Acetivibrio cellulolyticus CD2: one gene and its partners. Each later gene encodes a partner of the first gene's protein in a complex. Links are inferred from orthologs where the notes say so. Each region holds a gene or a part of one and is shown in the gene's direction. Other genes may lie near its edges. The genes, in order: tsaD, tsaE and tsaB.

Region 1 (10,535 bases):
GGCAGGGATGCTGTAAACATAGTTCAGATTGCTGGCGGTGTAGCCCTCGTTGAGGATAGAGGGTTAATAAAGAGGACGGATATTGAGTGGGTAATTGAATTTGGAAAGTATAACCCACGTATTGATAAGAAAGTTGATAAAGGAGAACAGGTAGGCTGTATTAACGGCCTGGCGGTATTCGGAAGCTGTACGGGTATGGTTTTAGATATTGAAGTAGCAGCAACTAAGGTCTTTAAGGGAAAAGGTACTTTGAAAGTTACAGGAATCATTGAAGAGGAAGAGATGGATGGCAAAGGACATAAGCTCAAGAGAACAAGCACTGCAAAAGGCTCTGTTGAAAACGTATTAACAGTTTTGAAAAGGATTTTTGATATTGATTACAAAGACTATGACATACATTTGAATTTCCCAGGAGGAGTACCTATTGATGGGCCTTCAGCGGGAATTGCAATTGCCACAGCTGTATACTCTGCAATTAACAATCTCCCGATAAGCAGTGAGATTGCAATGACAGGAGAAATATCCATAAGGGGAAAAGTAAAACCCGTAGGTGGAGTGGTTGCAAAGGTTGAAGCTGCGTGCCAGGCAGGTATTAAGAAAGTTATAATAGCTAAGGATAATTGGCAGGAGATGTTTGAAACCATGGACATCGAAGTAATTCCTGTTGAGGATATATTTGAAGTTACAGATATAGTATTTGGCAAAAAAGAAAAGGGAGAAGCTGAAAATATATCTATACAGGGCAAGCCTGTTAATATATTAAGTGCTTCCGGAGCATGAAAACTCTTGGCATAAATATATAATTTTCTATTGAGTTTAGACAAGAATGTTTATAAAAAATTCTGGCGGAGAGACATCGCTTGCTATTACAGCTATTGTAATCATAGGTGATTTATGCTATAATTAGCGCGTTTCAGAAGGATGCATTAAATATCGAACAATGTTTCGGAGGATATGCAAGAAGCAGATCTATCCGGGAAATTGTTCGTTTTGCTGCAAACACCTATACTATAATGAGGTGATGGCTTGATATATGAATGCATAAAAGGGGTACCGCGCTTCGAGTGCGAAGAATTTGGATCTAAATCAACAAAATACTGTTTGCTCATACCGATTATCAACGAAGGTGAACGTATAAAGAAAGAGCTTGAAACAGCGCAGAAATATGGTGTGAACAAGCTCTGTGATATTGTTATCTGTGATGGTGGTTCTAAGGACGGATGTACTGAAAGTACTCTGCTGAAATCCCTGGGTGTCAATACACTGTTGACAAAGCGTGATATTGGGAAACAGGGTGCACAGCTTCGTATGGGTTTCTGGTGGGCACTTCAGCGTGGCTATGATGGTTTTATAACCATTGATGGTAACAACAAAGATAGCATTGAGGATGTATCTAAATTTATTGAGAAATTGGACGAAGGTTATGATTTTATTCAGGGTTCACGTTTTATAAAAGGTGGCCAGGCAATTAATACGCCTATATCAAGATATATAGCTGTACGGTTTATCCATGCTCCTATAATTTCCCTAACTGCGAGGCATTGGTTTACTGATACCACCAATGCGTACCGGGCACATTCGAGAAGATATATTGAGCATCCGCAGGTACAGCCATTCAGGGAGGTGTTTATGACCTATGAATTGCTCGCGTATTTGTCAGTAAGGGCGAGTCAGCTTGGTATGAAGGTAAGGGAAGTTCCGGTAACACGTGCTTATCCAAAAGGAGAAAAGACACCTACAAAAATAAGTCCATTCAAAGGCAATAGCAGATTGTTTCAAATCCTACTTCAAAATTTATTCGGAAGATATAGCGTATGAACGAAAGCACAAGATACATAAAATTTTTTAAATGTTTAGTATATTATCATACCTTCTCGAAATAGAATATTTGTGATATGCTATAATTTGTTTAAATTAATATAGCTTTCAATATAATAGTGATTTTATATGAGGAGAGCGATAATATGAATTTGTTACAGGCAATAATATTGGGAATAATACAAGGATTGACTGAGTTTTTACCAATAAGCAGTTCGGGGCATTTAAGCCTGTTTCAAAGTTTGTTTGGACTTAGCCAAGGTTCAATAACATTTGAAGTTGCTGTCCACCTGGCTACCCTTATAGCAGTAGTTGCAGTTTTATGGGAAGATGTTTTGGAAATGGTAAAAAGGCCTTTTAGCAAGCTTACGTTGCTTGTTGTTGTGGGTACTATACCTACCGTAATAATTGCTGTAATTTTTAAAGATTTATTTCTACTGCTTTTTGATACAGGGGCTACGTTAGGTATTGAATTCATAATCAGTGGGCTTATACTTTTGTATGTTGAAGAGAAGAATAAAGAAAAGAAAAACGATAAGAAGCTTGAAACAATGAATTACGTAGATGCGTGTGTTATCGGAGTTGCTCAGGGAATTGCAATAATGCCTGCGATTTCACGTTCTGGTTTAACTCTTGCAGGTGCGCTGTTCAGAGGATTAAACCGTGAGTTTGCAATAAAGTTTTCCTTCCTTATGTCCATACCGGCAATATTAGGCTCTGTGGTGTTAGAAGGACTGGACATGGTGGAGTACGGAAGAATCCGAATAGATTTAGTTCCTTTACTGGCAGGAATGTTGGCAGCCGGAATATCAGGGTATTTTGCAATAAAGATTATGCTTAAAATATTTACAAAGGCAAGCTTAAAATATTTTTCATATTATGTTTTTGTTGTTGGAGGACTAATAATAGTAGATCAATATTTCACACGTATATTCTTCTAAGGGCCTCGAAAGTAAAAATAAAAGCCCAAGGGTGGAATAAAAATTAAAAGATAAGCAGGTGTTGAATTGATAGATAAAATTATTCTTGGAATTGAGTCAAGTTGTGATGAGACTTCAGCATCAGTAGTAAGAAACGGTCGTGAAGTCTTATCAAATGTTATTTCCTCACAGGTAGACCTTCATCAGAAATATGGAGGGGTAGTGCCGGAGATTGCATCGAGAAAGCATGTAGAGTTGGTTGTACCTGTAATTAACCAGGCTCTTGAAGAGGCAGGGATAACGCCGGATGCTATAGATGCTGTAGGAGTTACATATGGTCCGGGGCTTGTCGGGGCGCTGCTTGTCGGACTTTCAGCAGCTAAGGCTATGGCTTTTGCGTGGGACAAGCCATTGGTGGGAGTTCACCATATAGAAGGCCATATTGCGGCGAATTATATACAACATAAGGAGTTGGAGCCGCCTTTTGTATGTCTTGTTGCATCAGGAGGCCACAGCCATATTGTATATGTTGGAGATTATGACAGGTTTGAGATTTTAGGGAGAACAAGAGATGATGCTGCGGGCGAGGCTTTTGATAAGGTCGCAAGAGCAGTGGGCCTTGGTTACCCTGGTGGTCCGTTGATTGATAAATCAGCCAGGGAAGGAAATCCCAAAGCAATTGATTTCCCGAGGGTTCATTTTGAGAAAGGCTGTTTTGATTTTAGCTTTAGTGGTATTAAAACTGCGGTATTGAATTATTTAAACAGTACTGAACAAAAAGGCGAAAAGTATAAGGTGGAAGATGTTTGTGCAAGTTTCCAGTCGGCAGTTGTGGATGTATTGGTTACAAATCTTATAGCTGCAGCTAAAAAGGTAAAATCCCCAAAAGTTGCCTTGGCAGGCGGTGTGGCGGCTAATTCACTGCTTAGAAATGAACTTATGGAAAGGGCGGCAAAGGACGGTCTCGAGGTATTCTATCCAAGTCCTATATTGTGTACTGACAATGCGGCTATGATAGCTTGTGCCGCATATTATGAATTCGAAAGAGGTAACGTGTCGGACCTGTATTTAAATGCCATACCTGGACTTAAACTTGGAGAAAGAAGATAAACACAAAGGCTGTGGATAACTAATAATTATCCACAGCCTGTGACTATTTCCCAACCTTTTAATCTACCCATAAAATAATGGAAATATACGACAATAAATATGGAAAATTATGCAAAGATTGATGAGCTTTTTGCGTAGGGAAAAATGCCTACGAGCTGAGAAAAGTAGGACTGGCGTTATAGTAAGATAATGGAAATGGAAAATCTTGAAAGCCTGTGGTACCAATAATTTCAAAACAAAAATATAGAAATTACAAAATACTGGTAGATCTTTGTTGACGTAATTTTATGTTACAAAATTATTTTTTCATAGGACAAAAGTCCTATGAAAATTTTGACGAATTATACCCAATGTTGTTGAAACTTGTAGTGTGAATAATGTGGAAATAATCGCAAAACCCTGATGTCACATAAGCTTGAAACTGTGGATAATGTTGTGGATATTGTGGATTAAAATGTGTACAAGTATGACAAAAAGTTAATTATACACAAAAGTAATTTAAGCAAAAGTTAGTTTTTTGTAAACCGGATGTTAAATAATTACAGAAAGGTGAATTATGAAACTTGCGCCAAAGGATTATATTATAAATACTGTGTATAGAACCAATATTCTTCCTGTTATTTCTGCCTGCAACACTTCCTGTGTTTTTTGCAGTCATAAGCAGAATCCGGAAGGAGTTGAGGTTTATAGACTTGATAAGCTTAGCCTTGCTGATTTTGAAGAGATTATCGAATTCTTATCCCCGGATAGGAAAATAATTATAGGAGAATCGGCAACCAGAATTGTGGAAGGTGAACCGCTTCTTCATAAGGATTTTATAGATGTTGTGGAAACGGTAAGAAGAAAGTATAAAAAAACGCCTATACAGGTAACTACAAATGGGATATTGCTGGACGAGAATCTGGTAGAAAGGCTACAAGAACTCAAGAACATAGAACTCAATGTCTCTGTGAATTGTATCTCGGAAAAAAAGAGAATGGCAATACTTGGTCTTAAAAAGCAGGATAATATAAAGGAAAAATTAGCTTTACTGGAAGGGCGGATTAATTATAGTGCCAGTGCCGTTTTTGACCCGAATTTTATGAATTATGAAGACCTTGAAGAAATGGTTGCTTTTCTAGATAGAAATGGTGCCGGGTCAATAAGACTATTTTTGCCGGGATATACTTATCTGACAGATAAGAACTTTGAATTGGACAAATTGTATAATGAGGTCGCTGATTACTCTGCAAAGCTTAAGCCTAAATACCGGATACCAATAATTATTGAACCTTCTTATATTTATGATCTGAAAGCTAGGATTGCAGGTGTTGTGGAAAATTCACCAGCTTTTGATGCTGGCATATTAGAAGGAGATATAATAGAAAGAATAGAGAATGCTCGTGTTGCTACAAGAGTTGAGGCTTTTAATAAAGCTTTCAGGCTAAAGGATCCTGAACTGGATATCATCAGGGATGATAGAAGAATTAAAGTGAGGATTAAAAAGGAGAAAAATTCATCTCCAGGTTTTATCATGTTGTATGACATAGATCCGGACGAAGCTGATAGAATTGGCAGAGTTGTGCAAAGACATGGAGCAGATAAAGTGCTTTTTATAACATCACAGCTTGCATATAACGTTTTAAAGGGCCTTTTTGAGATAAGTGGATTTACATTTATGTATGACATTGTAGAAGCAAATAATGTCTTTTTTAGAGGAACGATAAAGTGTGCAGGTCTACTTACAGTAGAGGATATTATAAGTAGTGCAGAAAAGTATATAAACGAAAAGGGTAGGCCTGATTTGATAATGCTTCCTCCGATTATGTTTGACTATAGGGGAAGAGACCTTGTAGGAAGAAGCATAGGAGAAATTGAGGCAGAACTTGGTATTCCGGTTGATACTCCCTAAGATGGGGGGATTTGAAAAACTGCATAATGTAAAATTTTTGTTATGCCAAGTACATAAAAAATAGGGAACAACAAAGCAGGCTAAGTTTCGGCAATGATTTTGCCGATTTCTGAGAGGTCGTACCCGCCTATTCCTTCAAGTTCCATTCTGAATTCCTGAGAACGGAGGATTTCAAGAACCGCTTGGAATGGAGGGCTTTGTATATCTTCCTTCTTAATTACGAGTTCATACCTTTCTGTCTGAAGTGGTATAAATTCAATTCCATTTACTTGCATACATGATTTTTCGTTGCCAATACCAATATCTGCACCACCACGAGCAACAGTGCTGGCAATAGCAAGATGAGAAGTGCTTTCGCGTTCATATCCTTTAATATTTTTAGAGGATATTCCTAGTAATCTTAAATGTTCATCTAAAAGGACTCTCGTGCCGCTTCCCTTCTCACGGTTTATTATTGTTATATCTTTTCTTTTCATATCTTCCCAACCAGTTATGCCCTTAGGGTTGCCTTTCAAAACATAAAAGCCCTGAAGGCGGCATGCAAGGTGAATGATTACTGATGAAGTACCTGGAAGCATTCTGCGTACAAAAGGAATGTTGTATTGCCCTGTATCCCCATCCCATAAATGAGCGGTTGCCATTTGCACATTCCCAAGATATAAGTTATAAAGCCCGTTATAGCTTCCTACATAGGAGCGTAAGGTTTGCACACCATTTGGGTGCATTTGAAGGTATCGGGAGAGTATATCTAGCATGATGTCCTGACCGCATATTACAAAACTGCTGCTTTTGGGTAGTTCTTCGCTTGAAAAGGGAGTCCGCCATTGATCCTTGACAATAGTGGTTTGCTGAGTGTTGCTTTTTAAACTTTTTGTTTTATTTTTATATTCCTCAACATCTTTAGAATCAACTCTCACTTTTCTTCCTACTCTATATGAGTTCAATTCTCCACGTTTAATTAGCTCATATACAGTATTTTTTGCGATTTTTAAAATATCTGCAACTTCCTGTGGGGTTAAAGCTGAATTATCACTCATGGAAACTCTCCTTTAGCATGGTCAAAATATTATAAAACAATATGTAACATATAAAAAGGTAACAATAAGTTTTGTTACTGTAATGTATATATTATAACTTCATGTTTGCACAAAAGCAAATAAAAAGAATACTTTAAAATGCAACTTATTGTAATGAGAGTTGCAAAAAAAGTTAATTTGGGTTGTATTAGGATTTGGGGAATTAGCTCTTATAAAGCATTCTGTAATGAATGTTATTTGACATCAAGAACAAAATGAAAGTTATTTAAAAAAATTAATCATTTGGTATTGATTTTTTGTTTTGAAGAATATATAATGAAACGTAATAAAACGTAACAAAACATAACTAGGTAATATAAAAAGTTTGATTTATGTCATGCTGTGTCCACATACGCTATGTTGTAATTAGGTCAGCATGCATAAGCAAATCTCAAAGATGGGGTTATAGCATTTCTATGCAAATGTTGTAGTCGCATCTTTTTTTATTCAGTGTCATTCGAACGAATTGAAAGAGGAAAAGGAGGAGGGACTCGAAGGCCTGGAGCTTTATTTCTAAAAAATCAGATATGAGGGAGGGATTGAAATGAAAACTACTAAAAGTAAGGCATATGAATTTGATGAAATTGCAGATGGGACATTTTTTCCGATATACCCGGTCATAGCCCAACAAATTGTTGAAAAAACAGGAATTAAATCAGGTACATGTCTTGATATAGGCAGTGGCGGCGGGCATTTAGGGCTCTCACTTGCACAGATTACCAACATGAATGTTATCCTTCTGGATAAACAGGAGGATGCTTTGAATATAGCTGTTGAAAGGGCAAATGACTGGGGAATTGCTAGCCGGACTTCAACTGTATTAGGTGATGTACAGGATATGCCATTTAGAGAAGGTGTTATTGATTTGTGTATCAGCAGAGGTTCGGTATGGTTTTGGGAAGATAAGAAAAAAGGTTTTGAAGAAATATACCGGGTTCTTGCAAAGGGTGGAATGGCATATATCGGGGGTGGATTTGGAAATCAAGAGCTTAAAGAGCAGATTGATATAAAAATGAAACAGGTGGACAGTGAATGGCCTAAAAGTAGGCAAAAATTCGTTGGAGGTACTACTAGAGAACTTTTTGAACAAATAATGAATCAAATAGGAATTTTAAGTTTTGAAATAATGGATGATGAAAAAGGAATATGGGTTGTTTTTCAAAAAGAGAGTAATTAAAAATAGGCGTGCTGAGGTGTGCAAAACCTTTATAAATTGCCTGTTTGATACATGAGCATAAATTTAATAAATAGGGATGAGGTGAAGAATGATGATCAATATTTATACGAAGATAAAAGATATTGTGGACAAATATCCTGAAACAATTTCTGTTTTTTATGCTAATGGATTTGATGCAACAAAAAAGGAGGAACTTATAGAAGAAGTTGGCGAGGATTCCATGTTAAAGACTGTGCTTGCAATTAAAGGAATTAACGCTGAGCTTTTTATAAAGCAGATTGAAGAGATGGTGGGAGAAAAAGACTTGGGTTTTCAATATGTTGAGGAAGTACATGAGAAATTAAACTTTGTCGGGTATACATATTGTCCTTTAAAGATTACCTTCAAAGAAACCTTTGAAAAAGTATTGAAAGGTTATATCGAAGATACCGGAGAGAAGGATTTTAAATACTACATACCTTCAGGATGTGGAAATGTAGATCCATATGAGGACTTATGGAAAGCAGAAGACATTGATGAACTTCCGGGGGTTATAGCAAGCGTGGGGTTTGGAGACTTTTTTAGACAAGAGTTTTATGAGAAGTTTGTAGAAAAGGGATACTTTAAAGCTGTAGATAATAGACAAATTCAGCAGGAGTTTGTGGATGCAGGATTTATTGATCCTAAAGGTTGGTACACGGTATACTCTGTAGCTCCAATAGTAATGCTGATAGATACGAAAAAACTTGGAAACTTACCAATACCTAAAGAGTGGAAGGATCTTCTGAATCCTTTATACGAAAACAATATTATAGTGGGAGCATCGCATGGGGATTTCCATGAAGATATATTTCTTTATATATATAAAGAGCTTGGTGATGAGGGAGTTATAAAACTTTCCAACAATATAAAGAGGGGCTGCCATGCATCAGAGATGGCAAAGCTTGCGGGTACAAACAGTAAAGAAGGTGCTGCAATTTATGTAATTCCATGGATGTTCGCAAAGTCTTGTCCAAGGACAGAGACAACCCAAGTTGTTTGGCCTCTAGATGGTGCAATGACAGCCGTATACTATATTCTGGTTAAGGATGGAGCACTTCCAAAATACCAACCATTTGTTGACTTTCTTACAGGATATGAATACGGACAAAAATCAGCAAACAATTATTTTCCGGCATTAAATATAGAAGTTGATAACAACCTTCCTAGAGGTGCAAAATTTAAATGGCTGGGATGGGATTATATAAGGTCTTGCTCACTACATGAACGTATGGAACATGTTATGAATGTCTTTAAGAAGAGCTATGAAAGGAAGTTCCAAAATGAGGAGATGGTAATATGAGATTAGTTACAGTATCAGGTCCTCCATCATCCGGTAAAACATCTGTAATTTTAAAAACCTTGGAAACCTTAAGGGATGAGAGTTATAAGATAGGAATTGTTAAGTTTGATTGCCTTTCAACATATGACGACCAATTATACATGAAGGCTGGAGTTAATGTCAAAGTAGGTTTGTCTGGGAACTTGTGCCCGGACCATTTCTTTATAAGCAATATTGAAGATTGCGTAGAATGGGGTAAAAGTCAGGGAATTGATTTGCTTATAAGTGAAAGTGCAGGTTTGTGCAATCGATGTTCACCACATATTAAAGACGTATTGGCGGTATGTGTAATTGATTGCCTTTCAGGGGTGAATACTCCGAAAAAGATTGGCCCTATGCTGAAACTTTCAGACATAGTGGTAATTACAAAAGGGGATATTGTATCTCAGGCTGAGAGAGAAGTGTTTTGTTTTAAGGTAAAACAGGCAAATCCTAAGGCGTTTATTACTTTTGTAAACGGTATAACCGGTCAGGGAGCTTTTGATCTTGGCATGAAGCTCAAAGGGGCTTCAAATATTTCAAATCTCGAAGGAAAGCGATTGAGGTTTTCAATGCCGGCAGCATTGTGCTCATATTGCCTTGGAGAGACTAAAATAGGGGAAGATTACCAGACTGGTAATTTGAAAAAGATGGACTTTTAAGGATGTGGTATTGTGAAGGAATATATTTTATCTACAGCACTATGTGAAATATTAAGGGAGCATTCCTATGCTGAGGATTTTTTTACATCAATAGGACTAAGAAATTTTAATGCTGAGTACACAATTGAAGATTTTTTAAACACTTTAGACGATAGCTTAATTGAAGACTGTGGAATGGAAAGAGAGCAAATTACAAATTACTTTATTTCATTTATGAAAAAAATGAATGAATTAAGACTTAAAACAAGCTTTTCAATAGAAGAGATATCAGTTATTGGAGGTCATAATAAATCCGGTGAAGCTGAAAATATTATTTTGACTATGAAGCCTGGAGAGGTGATTTGCATCGTTGGGCCTACAGGATCTGGGAAAAGCAGGCTCCTGGCAGATATAGAATGTCTTGCCCAAAGAGATACGCCGACTGGAAGACAGATCCTTATAAATGGAAAAGCTCCTGCTCATGATAAGCGCTTCTCTGTAGAACATAAACTTGTGGCACAATTATCTCAGAATATGAACTTCATTATGGATTTGACTGTGGG
Region 2 (10,717 bases), 1.0 Mb from region 1 along the record:
ATACAGCTTTTTTACTGTTTGCAATATTCAGCTTTTTTGCCATCATTGTTTCAAAAATACCGGTGAAGTATACTTTAAAGGGCCTCAAGCCCATTATGTTTATTGTTGTTTTTGCAGCAATTATGAATATCTTTTTTACTCCCGGGACAGCCATTTTCAAATTTAAATTTATTACAATTACTATTGAAGGATTGGATTTGGCAGCAAAAATGGCACTAAGGCTTTCCTTACTTGTCATAAGTACTTCACTGCTTACGTTGACAACTACACCAATAGCTCTTACTGATGGAATAGAGAGACTGTTTGGACCCTTAAAACGTATAAAAGTCCCGGTACACGAATTTGCATTGATGATGACAATTGCACTAAGGTTTATACCCACGCTGCTGGAGGAAACTGATAAGATTATGAAAGCCCAGACATCAAGGGGGGCTGATTTCGATTCAGGTAATATCGTTCAGAGGGCTAAAAGCTTTGTTCCTATATTAGTACCGTTATTTGTAAGTGCTTTCAGGAGGGCTGATGAACTTGCAGATGCAATGAATGCGAGGTGCTACAGAGGTGGAATTGGAAGAACAAGAATGAAGGAGTTAAGTTTTTCAAGAGTTGATGTACTGGTATCTGTAGTAGTGCTAATAGTTGAAATAGCAATTTTTTGGAGTAACTGAAATACTAAGTATATAATATATGTACAAGACTTAAATTTGCTTGTATAATTATTTGTGTACATTTACAGTTGTCTGAATACATATGAATTGTAAAATAAATCAATTATCAATAAATTTGGGAGGATAGTTATGTATTACGTGGGGATTGATCTTGGTGGAACGAATATTGCTGCAGGTCTGGTTAATGATGAAGGAAAAATTATTTATCAGGAAAGCATTCCAACTTACAGGGAAAGACATTATACAGAGATTGTAAAGGATATGGCTGACCTGACTTTAAGAGTAATTAAAGGAGCAGGTGTAAGTATAGAAGAGGTAAAGAATATTGGTATCGGAAGTCCTGGTACTCCAAATTGTGACGAAGGTGTACTTATATTCAGCGGTAATCTGAACTTTAGAAATGTTCCTTTGAGGGCAGAAATGCAAAAGTATATCAATCTGCCTGTATTTCTGGATAATGATGCAAACTGTGCAGCACTTGCAGAAGGCGTTGCAGGAAGTGCAAAGGGTGCAAAACATTCTGTTACAATTACACTGGGAACAGGTATTGGCGGCGGAATAATTATTGATGGTAAGATTTACAGTGGATTTAACTATGCTGGTGCAGAAATCGGCCATATGATTATAAATTGCGACGGAGTGCAGTGTACTTGCGGAAGAAAAGGTTGTTGGGAAACATATGCTTCAGCTACTGCATTAATAAGGCAGACTGAAAAAGCAGCTAAGGAGAACCCCAATTCTATAATTAACAAGCTTATTGATGGTGATTATTCAAAAATAAATGCAAAGACTGCTTTTGACGCAGCAAAGCAGGGTGATGAAGTTGGCGATAGAGTTGTTAAACAGTATATAAAATATATAGCTGAAGGACTTATAAATGTTATAAATATCTTTATGCCTGAAGTAGTCGTCATTGGCGGTGGAGTTTGTAAGGAAGGTGAGTACCTGCTTAAGCCACTGAGAGAATTGGTCAGCGCAGGGGTATTTAGCAGGGAAGAAATTCCACAGACACAAATTAAGACTGCATTGATGGGAAATGATGCAGGAGTAATTGGAGCAGCTATGCTTGGGAAAATGTAAACTATTGAATGAAATAAGTTGCGTTATGGAACACTATAATTTTGATTTGGCTAATATTTCAGTTATTCATTAAGAGGTTGAAGCGAAAGGGGCAATGCCCCTTAGAGCTTTTTAGGGGGCACATGATATGTGTCCTTTAATTGCGCCTGCTTTATGGAATAAACGAAATGAAAGAGGTTAAAACAATGAAAAACGTCAAGTTAATAATTGAATACGACGGAACCAATTATCACGGTTGGCAGAGCCAGTCAAATGCCAAAACAGTGCAGGAAACAGTTGAGAAGGCAATCTATGGATTAACCGGAGAAGTAATAAATATTAACGGTTCAAGCAGGACAGATCAAGGGGTTCATGCATATGGGCAAGTAGCAAACTTTTTTACAAAGTCTAATATTCCGCATGACAGATTTTCGTATGCTTTAAACAGGATGCTTCCCGAAGATATTATTATAAGAAAGTCGGAAGAAGTAAGTATGGATTTTCATGCCAGGTATTGTGCAAAAGGTAAGAAGTACAGATACTTGATTTATAACTCAAGTTTTCCGTCCGCTATATTCAGAAACAGGTCCTATCATGTATCTCATAATTTGGATATGGATAGCATGAAAAAGGCTATACCTTTTTTCAAAGGGACGCATGACTTTTCAGCATTCAAGGCAACGGGAAGCAGTGTGAAAACCTCTGTAAGGACAATCTTTGATGTAAATCTATCAAGGGCCGAAGATAACATTTGGTTTGAAGTATCCGGAGACGGCTTTTTATACAACATGGTAAGAATTATGGTTGGAACGCTGGTTGACGTTGGAATGGGGAGAATAAAGGCAGAAGAGATTCCTGGCATTATAGAAAGCTGTGACAGGAAAAGGGCTGGAAGGACAGCCCCGCCTCAGGGATTGTATCTTGTCGAAGTGTACTATGAATAGGGATAGGTAAACTTAATCAGTAAGTCTATACTTTACGATATAAGCTAAAATCATTATCAACCTGTCTAACGAGATTTTCAAAGTCGGAGTCAAACAACTTCTTTATATCCTTTGAGTATCCAACAATAATCCATGGAAGCATGTTCTTTAATCTCCCAACTATATCATCCGCTTTCGTTTTCGCCCAGAAAGCAGCTTCATAACAAAGCTCATTTCTGGTAATGACATATAGTTTGGTAATCTTATATACGGGAATGATGCCTTTCCACCTTTTCCAGTCGGCTTTTGTATAAACCTAACTATAATTACAGTTTGGTGCCTGCAAGGTAGGTATAAGGTTAATAATTTGATGAATTGCGTAATGCTGATATAAAAGAATGTTAAGCGCTTTGATAGCAACCGTTTGAAGCCTTTATTTGTAATGTAAAAAAAGTGAAATGGCGAACGATTATAAGAGAGTATAGGTTAAATAAGGGTAAAAAAGCAAAGGAAATACAAGATAAATTAAAAAAACAATAAAATACACTTGACACTAATTTAGGACTGTATTAAAATAATTAAGTGTCGAAAATTTGGTTCACTAATCACTGAACTAAAAGTTTATTTTTATAAATATTTTTTACGATTGTTTTAAGGAGGTTCGGATTCGAATGAAGACTTTTATGGCAAAAGACCATGAAGTTCAAAGAAAGTGGTACATTGTTGACGCCGAAGGCAAACCACTTGGAAGATTGGCTAGCGAAGTTGCAAAGATTTTAAGAGGAAAGAATAAACCTGAGTATACTCCACATGTTGATACAGGTGATCATGTAATAGTGGTGAATGCAGAGAAGGTTCTTCTCACAGGAAAGAAGTTGGAGCAGAAGATGTACAGACACCATTCACTTTATCCTGGAGGATTAAAGGAAATCAAGTACAGAATTTTTATGCAGGAAAAACCTGAAAGAGCTGTTGAAATAGCTATTAAGGGTATGCTTCCACATAATAGTCTTGGAAGAGCAATGTTCAGAAAATTAAAAGTTTACAAAGGTACTGAACATGAGCATCAGGCTCAAAAACCTGAAAAACTCGAAATATTATAATTAAGGAAGGAGGAGTAGAATTTTATGGCAAAGGTACAGTACTACGGAACTGGAAGAAGAAAAAAATCTATTGCAAGAGTTAGACTTGTTCCTGGAGAAGGAAAAGTTACTATAAATGATAGAGACCTTGATACTTATTTCGGATTGGAAACATTGAAAGTTATTGTTAAGCAGCCATTAGCGCTCACAGATACAGGAAGCAAGTTCGATGTAATCTGCAAAGTTATAGGTGGAGGTTACACTGGACAGGCGGGTGCTATAAGACACGGTATTTCAAGAGCCCTTTTAAAGGCTGATGAAGAGTTAAGACCTGTATTAAAGAAGGCTGGCTTCCTCACTAGAGACCCAAGAATGAAGGAAAGAAAGAAATACGGTCTCAAGAAAGCAAGAAGAGCGCCACAGTTCTCAAAGAGATAATTTTTTACAAAATGGAATATCAAGGCCCAGAAATCACAAGGTTTCTGGGTTTTGTTTTTTACGGACAATTATCAATATATTGGGGTGAAAATTATTCGTTTTCAAGTTGAAAAGTTTGGGATATAATTATAGGAAATTCAATAGTAGTACGGCAGTATTGAATAATTAGAAGAAATAAAGGTGAAGAATTGTGAAGAAGAAACTGATAGTAATTATGTCAATAGTTATACTTGCAATCATTGCTGCTGGTATAGCTTTCTATTTTAATACTGATAATGCGGAATATATGTCTTATAAGGATTTTTACAGTCATGTGGAAAAGGGAGATGTAGCTTCTGCGCAAATAGGTGAAAACGAGGTAAGGTTTTATCTGGAAGGAGAAAAAACAGATTACCGTACAGATAATCCAGAGCTGGATTCGTTTAAAGAATTTCTACTCCTTAACGGAGTTAAAGTAGAAAATGAAGAAAGTATGGATGAAATTATTGTTAGAATTACAGATATAATTTTTAACGTGCTTTTTTTCGGAGTTATAATATTTGCGATATTTAAATTGAAAAATTATATGAGTGCATTTAAAGTAATCCGACACAGTGAAACGAGGTTTTCAGATGTTGCAGGCATGGAGGCATTGAAAAAGGATATGCTTCAGGCCGTAGACATCTTAAAACATCCTAAAGAGTATGGGGCTAAGGGTATACGTCAGATAAATGGAATAATGCTTGAAGGGAATCCTGGGAATGGAAAGACTTTATTTGCAAGGGCACTTGCCGGAGAAGCAGATGTAAATTTTATTGCAACAAAGGCAACGGATTTTCAAAGTGCAATTATGTCCATTGGTCCAAGCAAAATTAAGTCACTTTTTAAGAAAGCTCGTGCTAACAAGCCTTGTATTATATTTATTGATGAATTTGACGGAATAGGTGAGAAGAGAAATTTTTCCGGGACAGGCATTGATAAGGAAAATAACAGACTTATAACAGCAATGCTGAACGAACTGGATGGTTTTACACGTGAAAGCGGAGTTATGGTCATTGCTGCAACTAATAACTATAGGGCACTTGATGAAGCACTGGTTCGTGCGGGAAGATTTGATAAAAAATACACTGTTCCGTATCCTGACTTTAATACGAGGATAGAATTGATTAGAATCTATACAAAAGACAAGAAATTAGAAGCTGGTATATCAATAGAGGAAGTGGCATCCAAGTTTGAGGGGTTAAGCTGCTCACAGATTGAAACGATACTTAACGAAGCTGCAATGATTGCAACAAGTGAAGGACGTCTTGAGATAAAAGCAGAAGACTTAATTGCTGCAATAAAAAGAACCTGCAATATTTCAACAGTAAAAGATGGAACAAAAAGAGCATGAGAAGGTTGCGTTTCAAATTCTTTAACAGTATAATATTTTTATAGTGAAAAACTTACAATAAAGTCGAAATACGTATTATCAAGGTCTTATTTAGCTATGCTGTTTTTGTGTTTTCACGCATTTTTACCCAGGAGGAGAAGCAATGTTTAATTATGTAGTAACCGGAGTTTTGGTTCTAATAATTGTGGTTTGGAGTATTCGCTTTTTGAATCAGGCAGGACTGGCTATGCCTAATATTAGAATTTTTAACTGGATTACAGCTGAACCAAAAACATATACAGGCGAAACGGTTGACAAAAAGCAGATAGCAAAGGTGTTTTTGTGGGCTTTGGGCATACGGCTAATTATTTATTTATATGGCGCAATAAGCAGCAGGCTTTTTATGGACGGAGGTACTGTCTATACCTTCAACAGCTTTTTAGAAAGTTGGATTAGATGGGATTCCTCGAACTATATAGATTTGGCAAGTAAGGGATATAGCAATTGTATTGTAGAGGGTAAGCATTTATTTTTGGTGTTTTTTCCATTATACCCGGCAGCCATTCGCATGATGCATTATGTGATCAGAGATTATCAGATGGCAGCGCTGGCGGTTTCTGTTCTCAGTTATTGTATAGGATCCTGCTACTTCTACGCTTTGGTTGCCGAAGAATATGGGAAATCTATTGCTAAGAAGGCATTTATTTATTTGTCCATATTTCCGTTTTCCTTCTTCTTTGGCGGGGTAATGACAGAAAGTTTGTTTTTCTGCACAACGGCGGCAGCATTTTATTACATTAAGCGTCATAATTGGCTTGCGGTGGCTATGATGGGAATTCTGGCGTCTCTTACCAGACTGCATGGAATTTTGATGATTGGTGTTGCAGGTATTGAATTCTTTACATACTATAAGCCGTTTCAAATGATTAGGGACAGAAAAATCAAAGACCTGTTCAAATGGTTTTTTACCGCCGGATTTTGTATTCTGCTTATGCTAATTGGTCCGTTGATTTATCTATATATTAATTATAAAGTGGATGGAAACCCATTCCAATTTATGGTCTATCAAAGGGAACACTGGGGCCATATAAATACTTATTTTGCCAACACTGTAAATGATGTTTTCAAATACGCATTGAACTTCCAGCAGGCAGACAATATGCTGGTTTCCGTCTGGATACCGGAGGCATTAATATTTATTCTTTCAGCTGCTCTAGTGATTTATGGAATCAGAAGGCATAAGCTGGTATATCCGGCATATCTACTGGTATATACCATAGTCAATTATTCAGTAACTTGGCTAATTAGCGGCAGTAGGTACATGTTATGCGCACTACCTATGTTTGTCATGCTAGGAGAGATTGGGGAAAATCGTAAGGAAGCGGATAAGTGGATTAGCATCATAAGCACAATTGGATTGGGAGTTTATCTGGCAGGTTATCTAATGTATAAAAATATTATGTAACTCTTGTGGAATATTGGGGTCAAATAAGCTTATCATAAAAGTAGAATAAAAAAAACTTCAGGCAGGAGCATAGGTCTCCACCTGAAGCTTAAAATTATTTAAACGGACAAATCCCCTAATTACCAAACTTTTCTTGGATTTTAATTGATAACTGGTCATCTAATTCAGAGAGCGTATCGTTTAAATCTTTATCAATTTTGATCTTGATTTGGGTTTTACCACTTTCTATTGCTTCAGTTTTGCTAGCCTCAAGCGCATCTTTTACTTCTTGAGCTTTTTGTTTAACCTTGAGCTTTGCAGCTTCAGTTTCCGCGCTCGCATATTGATCCAGAGTCTGTTGTACTTCGCCTATATAATTATCAACATATTCGGAGGTTTCCTCCAGGGTTTCCTGTTTTGCCTGCTTGAGTGTGTCACTCGAGTTGAGTGCAGATTGAGTTGCAAGTGAAGTCGTTTTTTGTCTTACCAGATCGACAATATTAATTCCTACAGCATTTGCAATTAGCATCTGTGTTGCAATTACAAAGACAATAGTAAGAAAAATAATTTTTTTCTTTCCTTTCATATATTTTCTACCTCCCATAATTATGAAGCCTATACTTAAACCTATAGCTAGATTTTCGTATAAAACTTTTAAAATATTAACCGGTAAATGTAGCCAATAAAGTGTCCTGGAACCCAGGATTTAAGAAATCTGCAAAGCAAATGTGCTAAAGTGGAATTGGCTTAGTGCCCTTGAGATTTTGATTGTAATTATAGAAACGTTATAATAAAATATAATAAATATAATAAATCTATAAATTGTGTTTAGTTGGAGGTCATATGCTGCTTATAAGAAACGGAAAGGTACTTACAATGACAGGTACTGATTACGATAATGGATACATTCTTATTGATGAGGGAAAAATAGTTGAAGTAGGCCGGAATAAGAAAAGTTTTAAGAATATGAAGGATTTGGATATTATAGATGCTGAAGGTAAATATGTGCTTCCGGGATTTATTGATGCCCACTGTCATGTAGGGATGTGGGAGGATTCTATTGGATTTGAAGGGGACGATGGAAATGAAATGACAGACCCTGTAACTCCCCATTTGCGCGCAATTGATGCCGTATATCATCTTGACAGATGTTTTAGGGAAGCTTTAGAAAGCGGAGTTACTACGGTTGTAACGGGACCGGGAAGTGCAAATGTAATAGGCGGGCAGTTTGTTGCATTAAAGACTTATGGAAAACGTATAGAAGAAATGATAGTCAAAGATCCTGTTGCAATAAAGGTTGCATTAGGCGAAAATCCAAAAACAGTTTACAATGAAAGAAAACAGGCTCCATCAACACGTATGGCAACGGCTGCAATCTTGAGGGAAAGTCTTTTGAAGGCAAAAGAGTATAAGGAGCTTCTTGACGAATATAACAATGATAAGGAAAATGTGGACAAGCCCGAGTATGATATGAAATTTGAAGCCCTACTGAAGGTGCTCAATAAGGAAATTCCGGTAAAGGCGCATGCCCATAGAGCAGATGATATAATTACTGCAATAAGGATTGCCAAGGAGTTTGATATAAGGATTACTATAGAGCATTGTACTGAGGGACACCTTATTAAAGAAATTTTGGTTGAGGAAGGAGTTCCTGTAATTGTCGGTCCGATGATTTCAGACAGATCAAAGGTAGAACTTAGAAACTTAAGTGTTAAAGCTCCGGGTATACTGGCAAAGTCGGGTGTTAAGACAGCAATTATGACAGATCATCCCTGTGTTCCTATCCAATATCTGTCTCTTTCTGCTGCACTTGCAGTAAGGGAGGGTATGAATGAAGAAGATGCGATTAAAGCTATAACAATCAATGCTGCAGAGCTGACAGAGATTGATAAAAGGGTTGGTAGCCTTGAACCTGGAAAGGATGCCGATGTAATAATAATGGATGGACCTCCGTTGGAGCTTAAGACAAGGGTTGTTACTACTATTATAAATGGACGGGTAGTATATGAAAGGAAAGACGATGAAACAAATTAAAACCTATTCTGCAGATGAAACTACGCAAGTTGGCAGGGCGCTTGGAAGCATTTTAAACAGAGGTGATGTAGTATGCCTGACCGGTGATTTGGGCACCGGTAAAACAGCACTTACCAATGGAATAGCCAGTGCTCTTGGTATAGAAGATTATATAACCAGTCCTACTTTCACCATTGTGAACGAATACAAGACAGAAGTTCCGCTTTACCATTTTGATGTCTACAGGATTTCTGACCCGGAAGAGATGTATGATATTGGTTTTGAGGAATATCTTTATGGTGAGGGTGTAGTTGTCATTGAGTGGGCTGAATTGATAAAAGGTATTCTGCCTGATGACCTTATATGGGTGAAAATAAGCAAGGATCTTGCCTCCGGTGTGGATACAAGAGAGATTTCTATTGATTTTCAAGGTGAAAAGTACGAAGGTTACATTGATAGATTAAAACTCTAAATAAAGAAATACCTGAAATATTAATGATATATTATGAGAGGTTTTTAATATGAAAGTACTTGCTATTGATACGTCTACAGTAGTTGCTGCAGTTGCATTAATGGATGGCGAAAAGCTTTTAGGTGAGTATTCATTAAATAATAAGAAGACACATTCACAAAAGCTTATGGTCATGGTTAAAGAAATACTAACTGATTTGGAGATTAAGCCTGCGGATATTGATGTTTTCGCAGCGTCAATAGGTCCAGGCTCTTTTACCGGATTAAGAATCGGTGTTACAACGGCAAAAGCTATGGCTTATGCAACGTCGAAACCGGTAATCGGTGTTCCAACATTAGATGCTTTGGCATATAATGTTGTTACAAGCAGTTTGATTATTTGTCCGATTTTGGATGCCAGAAACAATCAGGTGTTTACAGCACTATACGAAACCAAGGATAATAAGATCGAGAGGATTACAGAGTATATAGGAGTACCTGTATCCGAGTTGGTACAAATTATAAAGGAAAAGAACAGGAAAGTAATATTTACAGGAGATGCGATCGATTTACATAAAGATTTCTTCATATCGGAACTTGACGGAAATTGTGAGTTTGCACCTTTGAGCGTGAGACTTCAAAGAGCGTCATCAGTGGCAGAAATTGCACTTAAGATGGCTAAGGACGGGAAGACGGAGAGTAGTTTTGAATTGGTGCCCTTCTATTTGAGAAAATCTCAGGCGGAAAGAGAGTTAGAAAAGAAACTCTGCGGAAAAGGTGAAAAATAATGAGCTTATATAAAATTGAAGTATCTCGCTTAACGTCAGATGAAATTGATGAGGTGATGGTGGTAGAGAAGCTTAGCTTTGCAATTCCATGGTCAAAGCAAGCCTTTATTGAGGAAGTCACAAATAATAAGTTTGCAAGATATATTATAGCTAAAATAGATGGGAAAACGGTTGGTTATGCCGGTTTATGGAAAGTTTGCGATGAAGGGCATATAACAAATGTTGCAGTTCATCCTGAGTATAGAAGAAATGGTGTAGGTTTTATGCTGGTAAGGAACTTGATTGACCTGTCAATAAAGGAAGATATTGCAAGGCTGACTCTTGAAGTCAGACGGAGTAATATTCCAGCACAAAACTTGTATACTAAATTCGGATTTAAAGTTGAAGGCTTTCGGAAGGAATACTATGCAGATAATAAGGAAGATGCAATGATAATGTGGAAAGAAAACGCAATATAAGGCCTGCATGATTTAATTTGAAAACTGCTAAAATGTGACACAA
Region 3 (10,483 bases), 1.0 Mb from region 1 along the record:
GGAGTTCCTGTAATTGTCGGTCCGATGATTTCAGACAGATCAAAGGTAGAACTTAGAAACTTAAGTGTTAAAGCTCCGGGTATACTGGCAAAGTCGGGTGTTAAGACAGCAATTATGACAGATCATCCCTGTGTTCCTATCCAATATCTGTCTCTTTCTGCTGCACTTGCAGTAAGGGAGGGTATGAATGAAGAAGATGCGATTAAAGCTATAACAATCAATGCTGCAGAGCTGACAGAGATTGATAAAAGGGTTGGTAGCCTTGAACCTGGAAAGGATGCCGATGTAATAATAATGGATGGACCTCCGTTGGAGCTTAAGACAAGGGTTGTTACTACTATTATAAATGGACGGGTAGTATATGAAAGGAAAGACGATGAAACAAATTAAAACCTATTCTGCAGATGAAACTACGCAAGTTGGCAGGGCGCTTGGAAGCATTTTAAACAGAGGTGATGTAGTATGCCTGACCGGTGATTTGGGCACCGGTAAAACAGCACTTACCAATGGAATAGCCAGTGCTCTTGGTATAGAAGATTATATAACCAGTCCTACTTTCACCATTGTGAACGAATACAAGACAGAAGTTCCGCTTTACCATTTTGATGTCTACAGGATTTCTGACCCGGAAGAGATGTATGATATTGGTTTTGAGGAATATCTTTATGGTGAGGGTGTAGTTGTCATTGAGTGGGCTGAATTGATAAAAGGTATTCTGCCTGATGACCTTATATGGGTGAAAATAAGCAAGGATCTTGCCTCCGGTGTGGATACAAGAGAGATTTCTATTGATTTTCAAGGTGAAAAGTACGAAGGTTACATTGATAGATTAAAACTCTAAATAAAGAAATACCTGAAATATTAATGATATATTATGAGAGGTTTTTAATATGAAAGTACTTGCTATTGATACGTCTACAGTAGTTGCTGCAGTTGCATTAATGGATGGCGAAAAGCTTTTAGGTGAGTATTCATTAAATAATAAGAAGACACATTCACAAAAGCTTATGGTCATGGTTAAAGAAATACTAACTGATTTGGAGATTAAGCCTGCGGATATTGATGTTTTCGCAGCGTCAATAGGTCCAGGCTCTTTTACCGGATTAAGAATCGGTGTTACAACGGCAAAAGCTATGGCTTATGCAACGTCGAAACCGGTAATCGGTGTTCCAACATTAGATGCTTTGGCATATAATGTTGTTACAAGCAGTTTGATTATTTGTCCGATTTTGGATGCCAGAAACAATCAGGTGTTTACAGCACTATACGAAACCAAGGATAATAAGATCGAGAGGATTACAGAGTATATAGGAGTACCTGTATCCGAGTTGGTACAAATTATAAAGGAAAAGAACAGGAAAGTAATATTTACAGGAGATGCGATCGATTTACATAAAGATTTCTTCATATCGGAACTTGACGGAAATTGTGAGTTTGCACCTTTGAGCGTGAGACTTCAAAGAGCGTCATCAGTGGCAGAAATTGCACTTAAGATGGCTAAGGACGGGAAGACGGAGAGTAGTTTTGAATTGGTGCCCTTCTATTTGAGAAAATCTCAGGCGGAAAGAGAGTTAGAAAAGAAACTCTGCGGAAAAGGTGAAAAATAATGAGCTTATATAAAATTGAAGTATCTCGCTTAACGTCAGATGAAATTGATGAGGTGATGGTGGTAGAGAAGCTTAGCTTTGCAATTCCATGGTCAAAGCAAGCCTTTATTGAGGAAGTCACAAATAATAAGTTTGCAAGATATATTATAGCTAAAATAGATGGGAAAACGGTTGGTTATGCCGGTTTATGGAAAGTTTGCGATGAAGGGCATATAACAAATGTTGCAGTTCATCCTGAGTATAGAAGAAATGGTGTAGGTTTTATGCTGGTAAGGAACTTGATTGACCTGTCAATAAAGGAAGATATTGCAAGGCTGACTCTTGAAGTCAGACGGAGTAATATTCCAGCACAAAACTTGTATACTAAATTCGGATTTAAAGTTGAAGGCTTTCGGAAGGAATACTATGCAGATAATAAGGAAGATGCAATGATAATGTGGAAAGAAAACGCAATATAAGGCCTGCATGATTTAATTTGAAAACTGCTAAAATGTGACACAAATATACACAATAAAAAAAGGATTTTCTTAAGTTTTAGTAGAATATAATGTCTTAGACTCTTGTTCTGCTAATGTCTTTATTTTGATCTTGAGATTTTGATAATACGGTTTAAAAACTTAAATTGCTTAAAAGCAGTGCCAAAGGGGGAAGCATTATGCCGCGAATAAAAGGTTTACCTTATAAGATGCTTAGGAAAGAATGTGACCCGAATTCCTTTAAGTTTAATGATACTTCTGAACTTGATGCATTAGAGGATATTATCGGGCAGGAAAGAGCAACAAAAGCCCTGCAATTTGGGCTAAAAATAAAGACCAGAGGGTATAACATTTTTATGAGCGGATCTACCGGAACAGGTAAGACTAGTTATGCTCAGAATTATGTGAAAAAAATTGCCCAAAAAGCCAAAACACCTGATGATTGGTGTTATGTATATAACTTTAACAATCCAAATCAACCTTCTGCGCTAAATTTACCCGCAGGTCTTGGTAAGATATTCCAGGGTGATATGGAGGATTTCGTAAAGGTTTTGCAGCTTGAGATTTCAAGAGCTTTTGACAGTGAAGATTATGAGAGGGAAAAAACATCTATAGCAAAAGAGTATCAGACTAGAAGAAATGATCTTTTGGAAAGGCTGAATGAGGATGCTGAAAAACAAGGCTTCAAGGTGAAGACAACTAATGCTGGTATATACTTTCTCCCAGTTGTAGAAGGTAAAACCATATCTGAAGAGGAGTATGGAGACCTTGATGAGAAACTCAAACATGAAATCACTGAAAAGTCTAATATAGTACAGCTTGAAACCATAGATATAATCAGAAAAATTAAGGCAATAGAAAAGGAAGCAGAAGAAAAAGTATCCGAGTGGGAAAATAAGATTGCATTATTTGCTGTAGGTATGCACATAAATGACCTTAAGGAGAAATACCAGGATTATAAAAAGGTTACCGATTATCTGGAAAATATTCAGGAAGATATACTTAAGAATCTGGATGATTTCAGAGAAGAGGATTATGGTGATGATCAGCAACAGTTGTTAATTCCATGGATACGCAGTTCTGAAGGTTCACCGACAGACAAGTACAGAGTAAATCTGCTGGTTGATAATAGTAAACTTAAGGGCGAACCCGTGATAGTTGATTTTAACCCTACATTTTTTAATCTGCTTGGGAAATTGGAGTACGAAAATGAGTTTGGGACAATGACTACCGATTATACCATGATAAAGGGTGGATTGTTCCACCAGGCAAACGGAGGATATTTAATTCTTCAGGCAAAGGATGTTCTCAGCAATGTACAGTCATGGGAGCTTCTAAAGAGAGTCTTGCGTACTAAGCAGATTGCTATTGAAAATATGAAGGAGCAAATGGGGCTTGTTGCGGTTTCTACTCTAAAGCCAGAACCTATACCTGTTGAAATAAAAGTAATTTTAGTTGGAAGTGAATATCTTTATCAGGCATTATATGAGTTTGATGAGGATTTTAAGAAGCTATTCAAAATTAAAGCTGATTTTGATGCTGAAATGGATAGGAATAAGGAAAGCACGAAAAAGTTGGCCAGATTTATAAACTCCTTCTGCAATAGGGAGGGCACTTTGCACTATGATAAAACTGGAGTTGCGAAGGTTGTAGAATATAGCTCGCGACTTGTGGAGGATCAGACAAAGCTTTCAACTAAATTTAATGATATAGTAGAGATATTGTCTGAATCTTGTGCGTGGGCTGATATTGAAGGATGCAGCCTGGTTGGAGCCGAACATGTAAAAAAGGCTATTGCTGAGAAGATATTCAGGTCAAACAAGTATGATAAAAAGATTCTTGAAAGTCTAGAGGATGGCACAATTATATTGGACACCGAGGGTGAAGTGGTTGGACAAATAAATGGTCTTACAATTCTTGATATGGGAGACTATTCCTTTGGTAAGCCATCAAGAATAACAGCAAATACGTTTATGGGTGAAAGAGGAATTGTAAATATTGAGAGAGAAGTAGAAATGAGTGGTACATCCCATTCGAAGGGTGTATTTATACTAAGCGGATATATTGGTCAAAAATTTGCACAGGAGATTCCATTGACTCTGACCGCCAGTCTTTGTTTTGAGCAATTGTATGGGGGTGTGGATGGAGACAGTGCATCGAGTGCAGAATTGTATGCCGTACTTTCGAGTCTGGCGGATGTGCCTATAAAGCAGTATATAGCAGTAACCGGTTCTGTGAATCAGAAAGGAGAGATTCAACCGATCGGCGGTGCTATAGAAAAGATTGAAGGCTTCTTTGAACTGTGTAAGTTACGTGGCTTAAATGGCAAGCATGGGGTTATAATACCGTATCAGAACATAAAAAATCTTGTTTTGAATGATGAAGTTATTGAGGCTGTCAAGGAAGGAATGTTCAGCATCTATGCAGTAAAAACGATAGATGAAGGTATTGAAATCCTCACAGGCATAAAAGCAGGAGAAAAGAAAAAGGATGGAACTTATCCTGCAGGAACGATAAATTATCTGGTATATGAGAAGCTTAAAAAATACGCGCAAACTGCTGCGGGTTTTTATAAGGATGAAAAGAAATCAGGAAAATAGTTTGAAATGGCAATTTAATAGAGTACTTTTTGAAATAGCTATGATGTTTTCATGGCTATTTTTTATTACTATTTATTTAATTTGAATGTTGTCGAATAAGAAGAGATTTATTGAATTGAATGTTGATATTTCCCGGGAAATGTAGAATGAGGATGTAGAATATGTATTTACACAATAATAATCAATGATTGTAATGCCTGGGGCAATTTGTTATAGTTTATATAGGTTGTTTTGTAAATCTATCAAACAAGATAAGGTGATATTATGATAAGAAAAAGTCTGATATTGAAGATATTTTCTGCAGCTTACATGCAGCGTTGGAATGACAAGCTAAGGCCAATTGAACTTATTGAGCTTGATAAACAGGCACATAAGATGTTCATTGCATATTTTATAGGTAAATTTGAGGAAAACAAACCTGGTTTTAGTTGGATTGAAATTATTGAAGGCGGCATTTTTGAAATGCTTCAAAGAATTGTCATAACTGATATTAAGCCGCCTGTGTTTTACAAAATAAAGGCAGACCCAAAAAAGTACAAGCTTTTGAACGAATATGTATATGACAATCTGGAAACGATTATTTCACCGTTGGGAGAAGACTTCTGCAATAGATTTAAAAACTATTTTACTGATGATGAGCCGTCGATAAATAAAAAGATTCTGGAAGCGGCACATAACTACGCTTCCAGGTGGGAATTTGAAATAATTGAGCGCCTCAACCCTAATGGTTATGAGGTTCAGGAAATAAAGAGAGAATTTATTGAACGGATAGAAAAGTATAATGACCTAGAGGGTATGAAACAACTGGCATTAAACAGTAATTACAAGAACTTCATAGAGCTTTGCGGTCATTTGAGATTCCAGGCCAGATGGTCACATCTACATAGAATTCCAAAGACTTCGGTTCTTGGGCATTCATTATTTGTTGCAATTCTGTCTTATTTATTTTCACTTGAAATAGCTGCATGTCCTGTAAGGTGCTCCAATAATTTCTTTCAGGGACTTTTTCACGATCTTCCCGAGGTGCTCACAAGGGATATTATTTCACCTATAAAGAGCTCTGTTGAAGGTTTGAGTGATCTCATAAAGGAGATTGAAAAGGAACAGATGGAAAAACAGCTTTATCCGCTGGTGCCAAAGGAGTTTCTGCCTGAAATCAGGATGTTTATTGAGGGTGAGTTTGAAAACGTTATTCTTATAGATGGCAAAGCAGAAAATAAAAGCTGTGAAGAGATAAATGAAAAATATAATGAGGATAAATACAGTCCTAGAGATGGAAGAATTATAAAAGCTTCAGATGAGCTTGCGGCATTTATTGAGGCAAAGGTTGCCATTGAGAACGGTGCGGTGAGTGAAGAATTCCAGGAGGCAAAATTAAATATTAAAGCAAGGTATAATGGCAAACATATAGCAGGTATCAATTTCGGTGAAATATTTGCTGACTTTTAGAAGTTAAAGCGTTAAAAAGCAGTCCGGCTTAGTGCTGATGTAATCGTAATTAGCAATAAGCAGGACTGCCTTTAGTTTACAGCATCAATGACATTCCAATATGAAAATTATTTAAAGTTTATAATAACAGTCTTATAGTGATCGCGGTCGAGTGATTCATCATCATTCACGAAATTAAGAAACAGTTTCTTTTGGTTATCGCTTATTCCAAACTTATGATTATCATAGCTTCCTAGTTGCATGTCAGAACTATAAAGTTCAACTGTTTTCTTGGAAGCGAGATCCATTGTATATAGAACGGCTTTATTTTCAAGTTTACTTATATATAATACATTTTTATCATTTATATCAACAACCGAAACGCCTTCATCAACAAGAGTATCTTTTACATTAAAGTTATTATCAAGCCTGACAGTAGTATAATCTGAATTGCTATAACCTTCACTATCTGAAGCTGCTTTAGCAGATGAATTCAATTTTTTTAGGATAATTTCATTCTCTACAAGTGATACCTGACCATTAAACTCACAGAGTTTGTGAAGTTCTGAAAAACTGGAATCTGTATAGTATGCCACGCTGAGTTCTTTGTCGTAATTCAAGGTTTCGATTAGATAAATTCTATCGTCCAGCATAAAAATACTTTCAAAAGATTTAGTTTTATCTAGGTTACAAATTTTGCTATCAGTTCCGGCAATATTATATTTATATACCACACCTGTATCTTTTGATAAATAAATAAATTCGTTATTGTTTATCCACACATATTCAAAAAAACCTTCGCTGGAATTCAGAGGGAGAGTCTTTTTCGATTCAGTATTAAATATTGCTTCTCCAGACATTTTGTCCTGCAGTACAACATTTTTTTTATCAGGACTTATTAAACCCATGGAACTAAATCGTCCTAGCTCAAAATCATCAATACTTTCCAGGGATTTGTCCGAAGTACTATAAAACTGGACAGGACGATCAGGATAAGTTATATTAGGACCAGTAGGTCTAGGAATAAGAGAATTACCAAACCCCAGAATTTTATCATCGGAAATCCAGAAGCATGCGTTGAAATTTTCAATTTTATCTATTCTATCAACTTGGAGCAAACTAACTTCTCCAGGTTGATTAGAAGCCTGCGTTTCAGCAGTTAGAGTTGCCTCCATACTGCTTGATGGCTTCGGTTCATTTGTATTGTAATCAACATTATTACTGCTGCATCCATAAAGAGAAGAAGTAATAAGTAGAGTAAGGATTGCGTAAATGGTAAGATGCTTTTTCATAGTTTTTCCTTTCTTGGGGCAGACCCCTTATAATGATTAATAAATTTGGTATATAAACGTATATGTATCTAATTACTATTTTAACTCATATAATAGAAATAGATAGTTACAAATTAGTTAAATAATTATAAATAAAGAATAACATAGCCAGTAATTTGATAGGATTTTAAATAAATGAGGCCCTCAATTGACATTATAATCCTATAGAAGTATAATTAAAACATACCGACGGTCGGTTTGCAAATGGAGGGTGTTCATGGCAAAAAATGAATCGAAAGAAAAACGTGTAAATGACATTTTAAATGCTGCAGTAGAGATTTTTGTGGAGAAGGGCTATGAAAACACTACTATGAATGAAATAGCCTCAAGAGCTGGAATAAGTAAAGGTGGTCTATATCACCACTTCCTTACTAAAGACATGGTTTTTCTCCATGCAAATCAAAAGCTGATAGAGCCAATATATGAAATAATGAGGCAGGTAGAAACCTTTAATAGCATGAAAGAGGGGCTGGAGTTTTATATTGGCAGTTATTTGAGGTATTGGATGGAACGTAAAAATGAACTGATTTTCTTTTCTTTATAAATGACAAAAGCTATGAACCAGAAAGATATATTCAATGCCTATCAAAAATTTACTGAAGAATATATTGCTATGATAAAGGATTTTTACCAAAAAGGGATTAATTCAGGTGAGTTTATACCTCATAACGCCAGGCAAAGTGCAATAGCTCTTATGTCAGCCCTAGATGGAGTACTTGTCTACATGGCTTTAGATAAAAAGTTATTGTTCGAAGAGGTAGTGGAAAGTCTTAATTATAGACTGGTTGAAGTTCTTCTTAATGATAATAAAAAGTGAAATGGTTATATTTAGGCGCTTAGTGCGATATGTGAGGAGTGAGGAGTATGAGTAAAAAGGTTTTAATAGTTTATTTCTCCGGTACAGGAGGGACAAAAAGAATTGCTGATTCTTTTGAACAAACATTTAGTGGGAAAAATTGCAGTGTAACAAAGCATTCATTGGATAAAGCTGAATATGAATCATATAAAGAAAAGTATGAAGACTTGATTAATCAGAGTGACTTAATCGTTTTATTATATCCTGTATATATATTAGGAGCTCCTTTACCCATATATAAATGGATTGAAGACTTAAAAAGCAAGGAGGGTAAAGCAACTGTAGTAATATCAGTGTCAGGCGGTGGAGATGTGTGGCCGAATACTTCATGCAGAGTCAATGTAATTAAAGCTCTTGAAAAGAAAAACTACGATGTTGTGTACGAAAAAATGATGGTTATGACTTCAAATGTTTTTATTCAGTATAATGACCATACTGCTATGCACATTTTGAACAGCATTAATGAAAGAGTAAATAAAATTGTCAATGACTTACTTGAGGGGAAAAAACGAAGGGAAAAGCTCCATATAAGCACGTATCTTTTTAGTCTGATGCGTACGGATAAGGAAGCTGGGAAGTTTGGCAAGTTGCTTAGGGTGAATGAGAATTGTTCAGGATGCGGTTGGTGTGTAAAAAATTGTCCTCAGCAAAATTGGGAAATGGAAAATGGAAGGCCAATATCCACAGATCGTTGTGTTGGATGTTTTCGCTGCATCTATGGCTGTCCTAATAGAGCAATTTATTTCCAAAACGGAGATAAAACAATTTTGAAAGACGGATTCAACATAGAAGAAGTTGAGAAGAGAATGAATGGCATTCCTCTGGAACCGGTTGAAAAATGCTGCAAAGGACTCATGCTAATAGGGGTTAAAAAGTATTTGCTGGAGAAGGATTAAGGTGCAGTTTGAGAATGAGGAATGCACATTATCCATGAAATCTTCTGAGAAAGGGTCTTCAAAACGAGACAATGAATCCCGATGATCCAATGAGCCCAAAGGTCCAATGGATCAAAACGTTTGTTTACATAACTACGAACGAGTGCTATAATTAGAAATGGTTAGTGTAGTAAAAATATAATTTTGATAATATGTACTTCATGTGGGACCAAGATAGCTAAAACACACTTTCTAACATAAATAGATAACAACAATTTAATTAATTCACATATATATAAATAATTTAGGGGGGAATAATTTGAATAGGAAATTCAAATCTCTTCTGGCAGGTGTTCTTGCTGTTCTTTTGATAAACAGCTGCATCATGCCGGATCTATCTTTTGCTGATGTTTTTTCAAATCTTCAATCCGAAAATCCAGAAGATACACGAAAAACGCAGAGTGTGACTGAAGCAGTATATGAGAAGTCAACAGCAATGCCGGAGTCGTCAACAACAATTGAGCCTGTAGTTACTTCTACACCGAATATAGCATTGACTCCAACACCTGTGCCCGAATATGTACCGGATTTTCAGGATGAAGGAAGTAGTATAATACTACCGATAGAAGAAGGTGAAAAAGCTCAAAATTCTGTTATAACAGACGGTTATGTCACAAAAACTTCAAAGATTTTGAACAAATCCTTTGAGTATAAAGATGCACCAGTAACCGAAGTAACCGAAGACAAAGCGACTGACGAACCTATCCAGGAAATAAAAGAAAACGAAGTTATAATATTAAATGACGAGAGCAGCACAGAAAAAGATTCCTATTTAAAACTATCTTTCACTCCAACAACTTCTGCAACATACATTGTTACCGCATCGAAGGAAACACTTAGTTATATGTACATATTAGACAGCAAAAACAATACGATAGTAAGTATAAGAACCTACCCTGAATATGGTAATTCTGTAGCATGCAAACTATATAAGGATCAACAGTATAAAATCTGTTTGAGTGTAGATGAAAGTTCACCTACAGAACTAATGTTAAAAAAATATAAATCTGAGATTTCCGAGGTTACATATAAATTTTCGAATAATACATACACAAATGAAGATAAGGCATCAATAATGGTAGACATGCCTGCATTGCCTGCAGATATAGTTTTTGCGGCTTTAGAAAGAGATCTTGTTTTTAGTGCAGAGCTCATAAAAGATGGTGTAACCATTGATAAAATACCTGAAATACCTCAGGATTGCATCAGGGGTGGTACGGGAACCCCAGATGACAATTGCCTGCAGTTTG

What was found.
Region 2: the proteins of tsaD (region 1) and tsaE are in contact, whole or in part, in a crystal structure (PDB 6N9A), measured with the Thermotoga maritima proteins. The link is inferred for Acetivibrio cellulolyticus CD2 from one-to-one orthologs. Residues at the interface, in WP_004082750.1 of Thermotoga maritima: Cys10, Asp11, Arg49, His50, Leu82, Gly84, Gly135, Gly136, Glu154, Thr155, Leu156, Asp157, Asp158, Ser159, Glu162, Asp165, Lys166, Arg169, Leu170, Tyr175, Lys213, Thr214, Leu217, Tyr218, Gln221, Arg222, Asn324; in WP_004082108.1 of Thermotoga maritima: Leu37, Gly38, Lys46, Lys57, Val59, Lys60, Ser61, Thr63, Phe64, Thr65, Leu66, Met67, Val69, Pro71, Tyr82, Arg83, Leu84, Asp86, Asp88, Phe89, Asp93, Ile128, Asp130, Glu131, Arg134.
Region 3: the proteins of tsaD (region 1) and tsaB are in contact, whole or in part, in a solved structure (PDB 4WQ4), measured with the Escherichia coli proteins. The link is inferred for Acetivibrio cellulolyticus CD2 from one-to-one orthologs.

What each region holds. Positions count from the first base shown.
Region 1 is NZ_JH556653.1:555,975-566,509, reverse strand. Bases 2,037-4,836 are described here. They hold tsaD (tRNA (adenosine(37)-N6)-threonylcarbamoyltransferase complex transferase subunit TsaD), read left to right. Parts: upstream 2,037-2,825; coding sequence 2,826-3,848; downstream 3,849-4,836. Other genes in these bases: ACECE_RS0204830 (radical SAM protein), read left to right, coding at 4,405-4,836; ACECE_RS0204840 (undecaprenyl-diphosphate phosphatase), read left to right, coding at 2,037-2,759. Also shown: ATP-dependent protease LonB, read left to right, coding at 1-780; ACECE_RS0204845 (glycosyltransferase family 2 protein), read left to right, coding at 1,027-1,818; more of ACECE_RS0204840, read left to right, coding at 1,965-2,036; more of ACECE_RS0204830, read left to right, coding at 4,837-5,739; ACECE_RS0204825 (substrate-binding domain-containing protein), read right to left, coding at 5,820-6,776; ACECE_RS0204820 (class I SAM-dependent methyltransferase), read left to right, coding at 7,360-7,992; ACECE_RS0204815 (ABC transporter substrate-binding protein), read left to right, coding at 8,081-9,313; ACECE_RS0204810 (GTP-binding protein), read left to right, coding at 9,310-9,993; ACECE_RS0204805 (ATP-binding cassette domain-containing protein), read left to right, coding at 10,006-10,535.
Region 2 is NZ_JH556653.1:1,579,230-1,589,946, reverse strand. Bases 7,736-10,717 are described here. They hold tsaE (tRNA (adenosine(37)-N6)-threonylcarbamoyltransferase complex ATPase subunit type 1 TsaE), read left to right. Parts: upstream 7,736-8,985; coding sequence 8,986-9,450; downstream 9,451-10,717. Other genes in these bases: rimI (ribosomal protein S18-alanine N-acetyltransferase), read left to right, coding at 10,216-10,674; tsaB (tRNA (adenosine(37)-N6)-threonylcarbamoyltransferase complex dimerization subunit type 1 TsaB), read left to right, coding at 9,500-10,216; ACECE_RS0208920 (amidohydrolase), read left to right, coding at 7,809-8,999. In the rest of the region: ACECE_RS0208965 (energy-coupling factor transporter transmembrane component T family protein), read left to right, coding at 1-668; ACECE_RS0208960 (ROK family protein), read left to right, coding at 798-1,748; tRNA pseudouridine(38-40) synthase TruA, read left to right, coding at 1,934-2,671; rplM (50S ribosomal protein L13), read left to right, coding at 3,322-3,753; rpsI (30S ribosomal protein S9), read left to right, coding at 3,778-4,170; ACECE_RS0208935 (ATP-binding protein), read left to right, coding at 4,385-5,542; ACECE_RS0208930 (hypothetical protein), read left to right, coding at 5,685-6,986; ACECE_RS0208925 (hypothetical protein), read right to left, coding at 7,102-7,551. UniProt on the Escherichia coli protein: Required for the formation of a threonylcarbamoyl group on adenosine at position 37 (t(6)A37) in tRNAs that read codons beginning with adenine.
Region 3 is NZ_JH556653.1:1,570,855-1,581,337, reverse strand. What follows is about bases 1-2,748. They hold tsaB (tRNA (adenosine(37)-N6)-threonylcarbamoyltransferase complex dimerization subunit type 1 TsaB), read left to right. Parts: upstream 1-890; coding sequence 891-1,607; downstream 1,608-2,748. Other genes in these bases: ACECE_RS0208900 (Lon protease family protein), read left to right, coding at 2,263-2,748; rimI (ribosomal protein S18-alanine N-acetyltransferase), read left to right, coding at 1,607-2,065; tsaE (tRNA (adenosine(37)-N6)-threonylcarbamoyltransferase complex ATPase subunit type 1 TsaE), read left to right, coding at 377-841; ACECE_RS0208920 (amidohydrolase), read left to right, coding at 1-390. In the rest of the region: more of ACECE_RS0208900, read left to right, coding at 2,749-4,683; ACECE_RS0208895 (HD domain-containing protein), read left to right, coding at 4,948-6,132; ACECE_RS0208890 (hypothetical protein), read right to left, coding at 6,240-7,403; ACECE_RS29250 (TetR/AcrR family transcriptional regulator), read left to right, coding at 7,660-7,986; ACECE_RS29245 (TetR family transcriptional regulator C-terminal domain-containing protein), read left to right, coding at 7,987-8,259; ACECE_RS0208880 (EFR1 family ferrodoxin), read left to right, coding at 8,307-9,194; ACECE_RS27055 (S-layer homology domain-containing protein), read left to right, coding at 9,493-10,483. UniProt on the Escherichia coli protein: Required for the formation of a threonylcarbamoyl group on adenosine at position 37 (t(6)A37) in tRNAs that read codons beginning with adenine.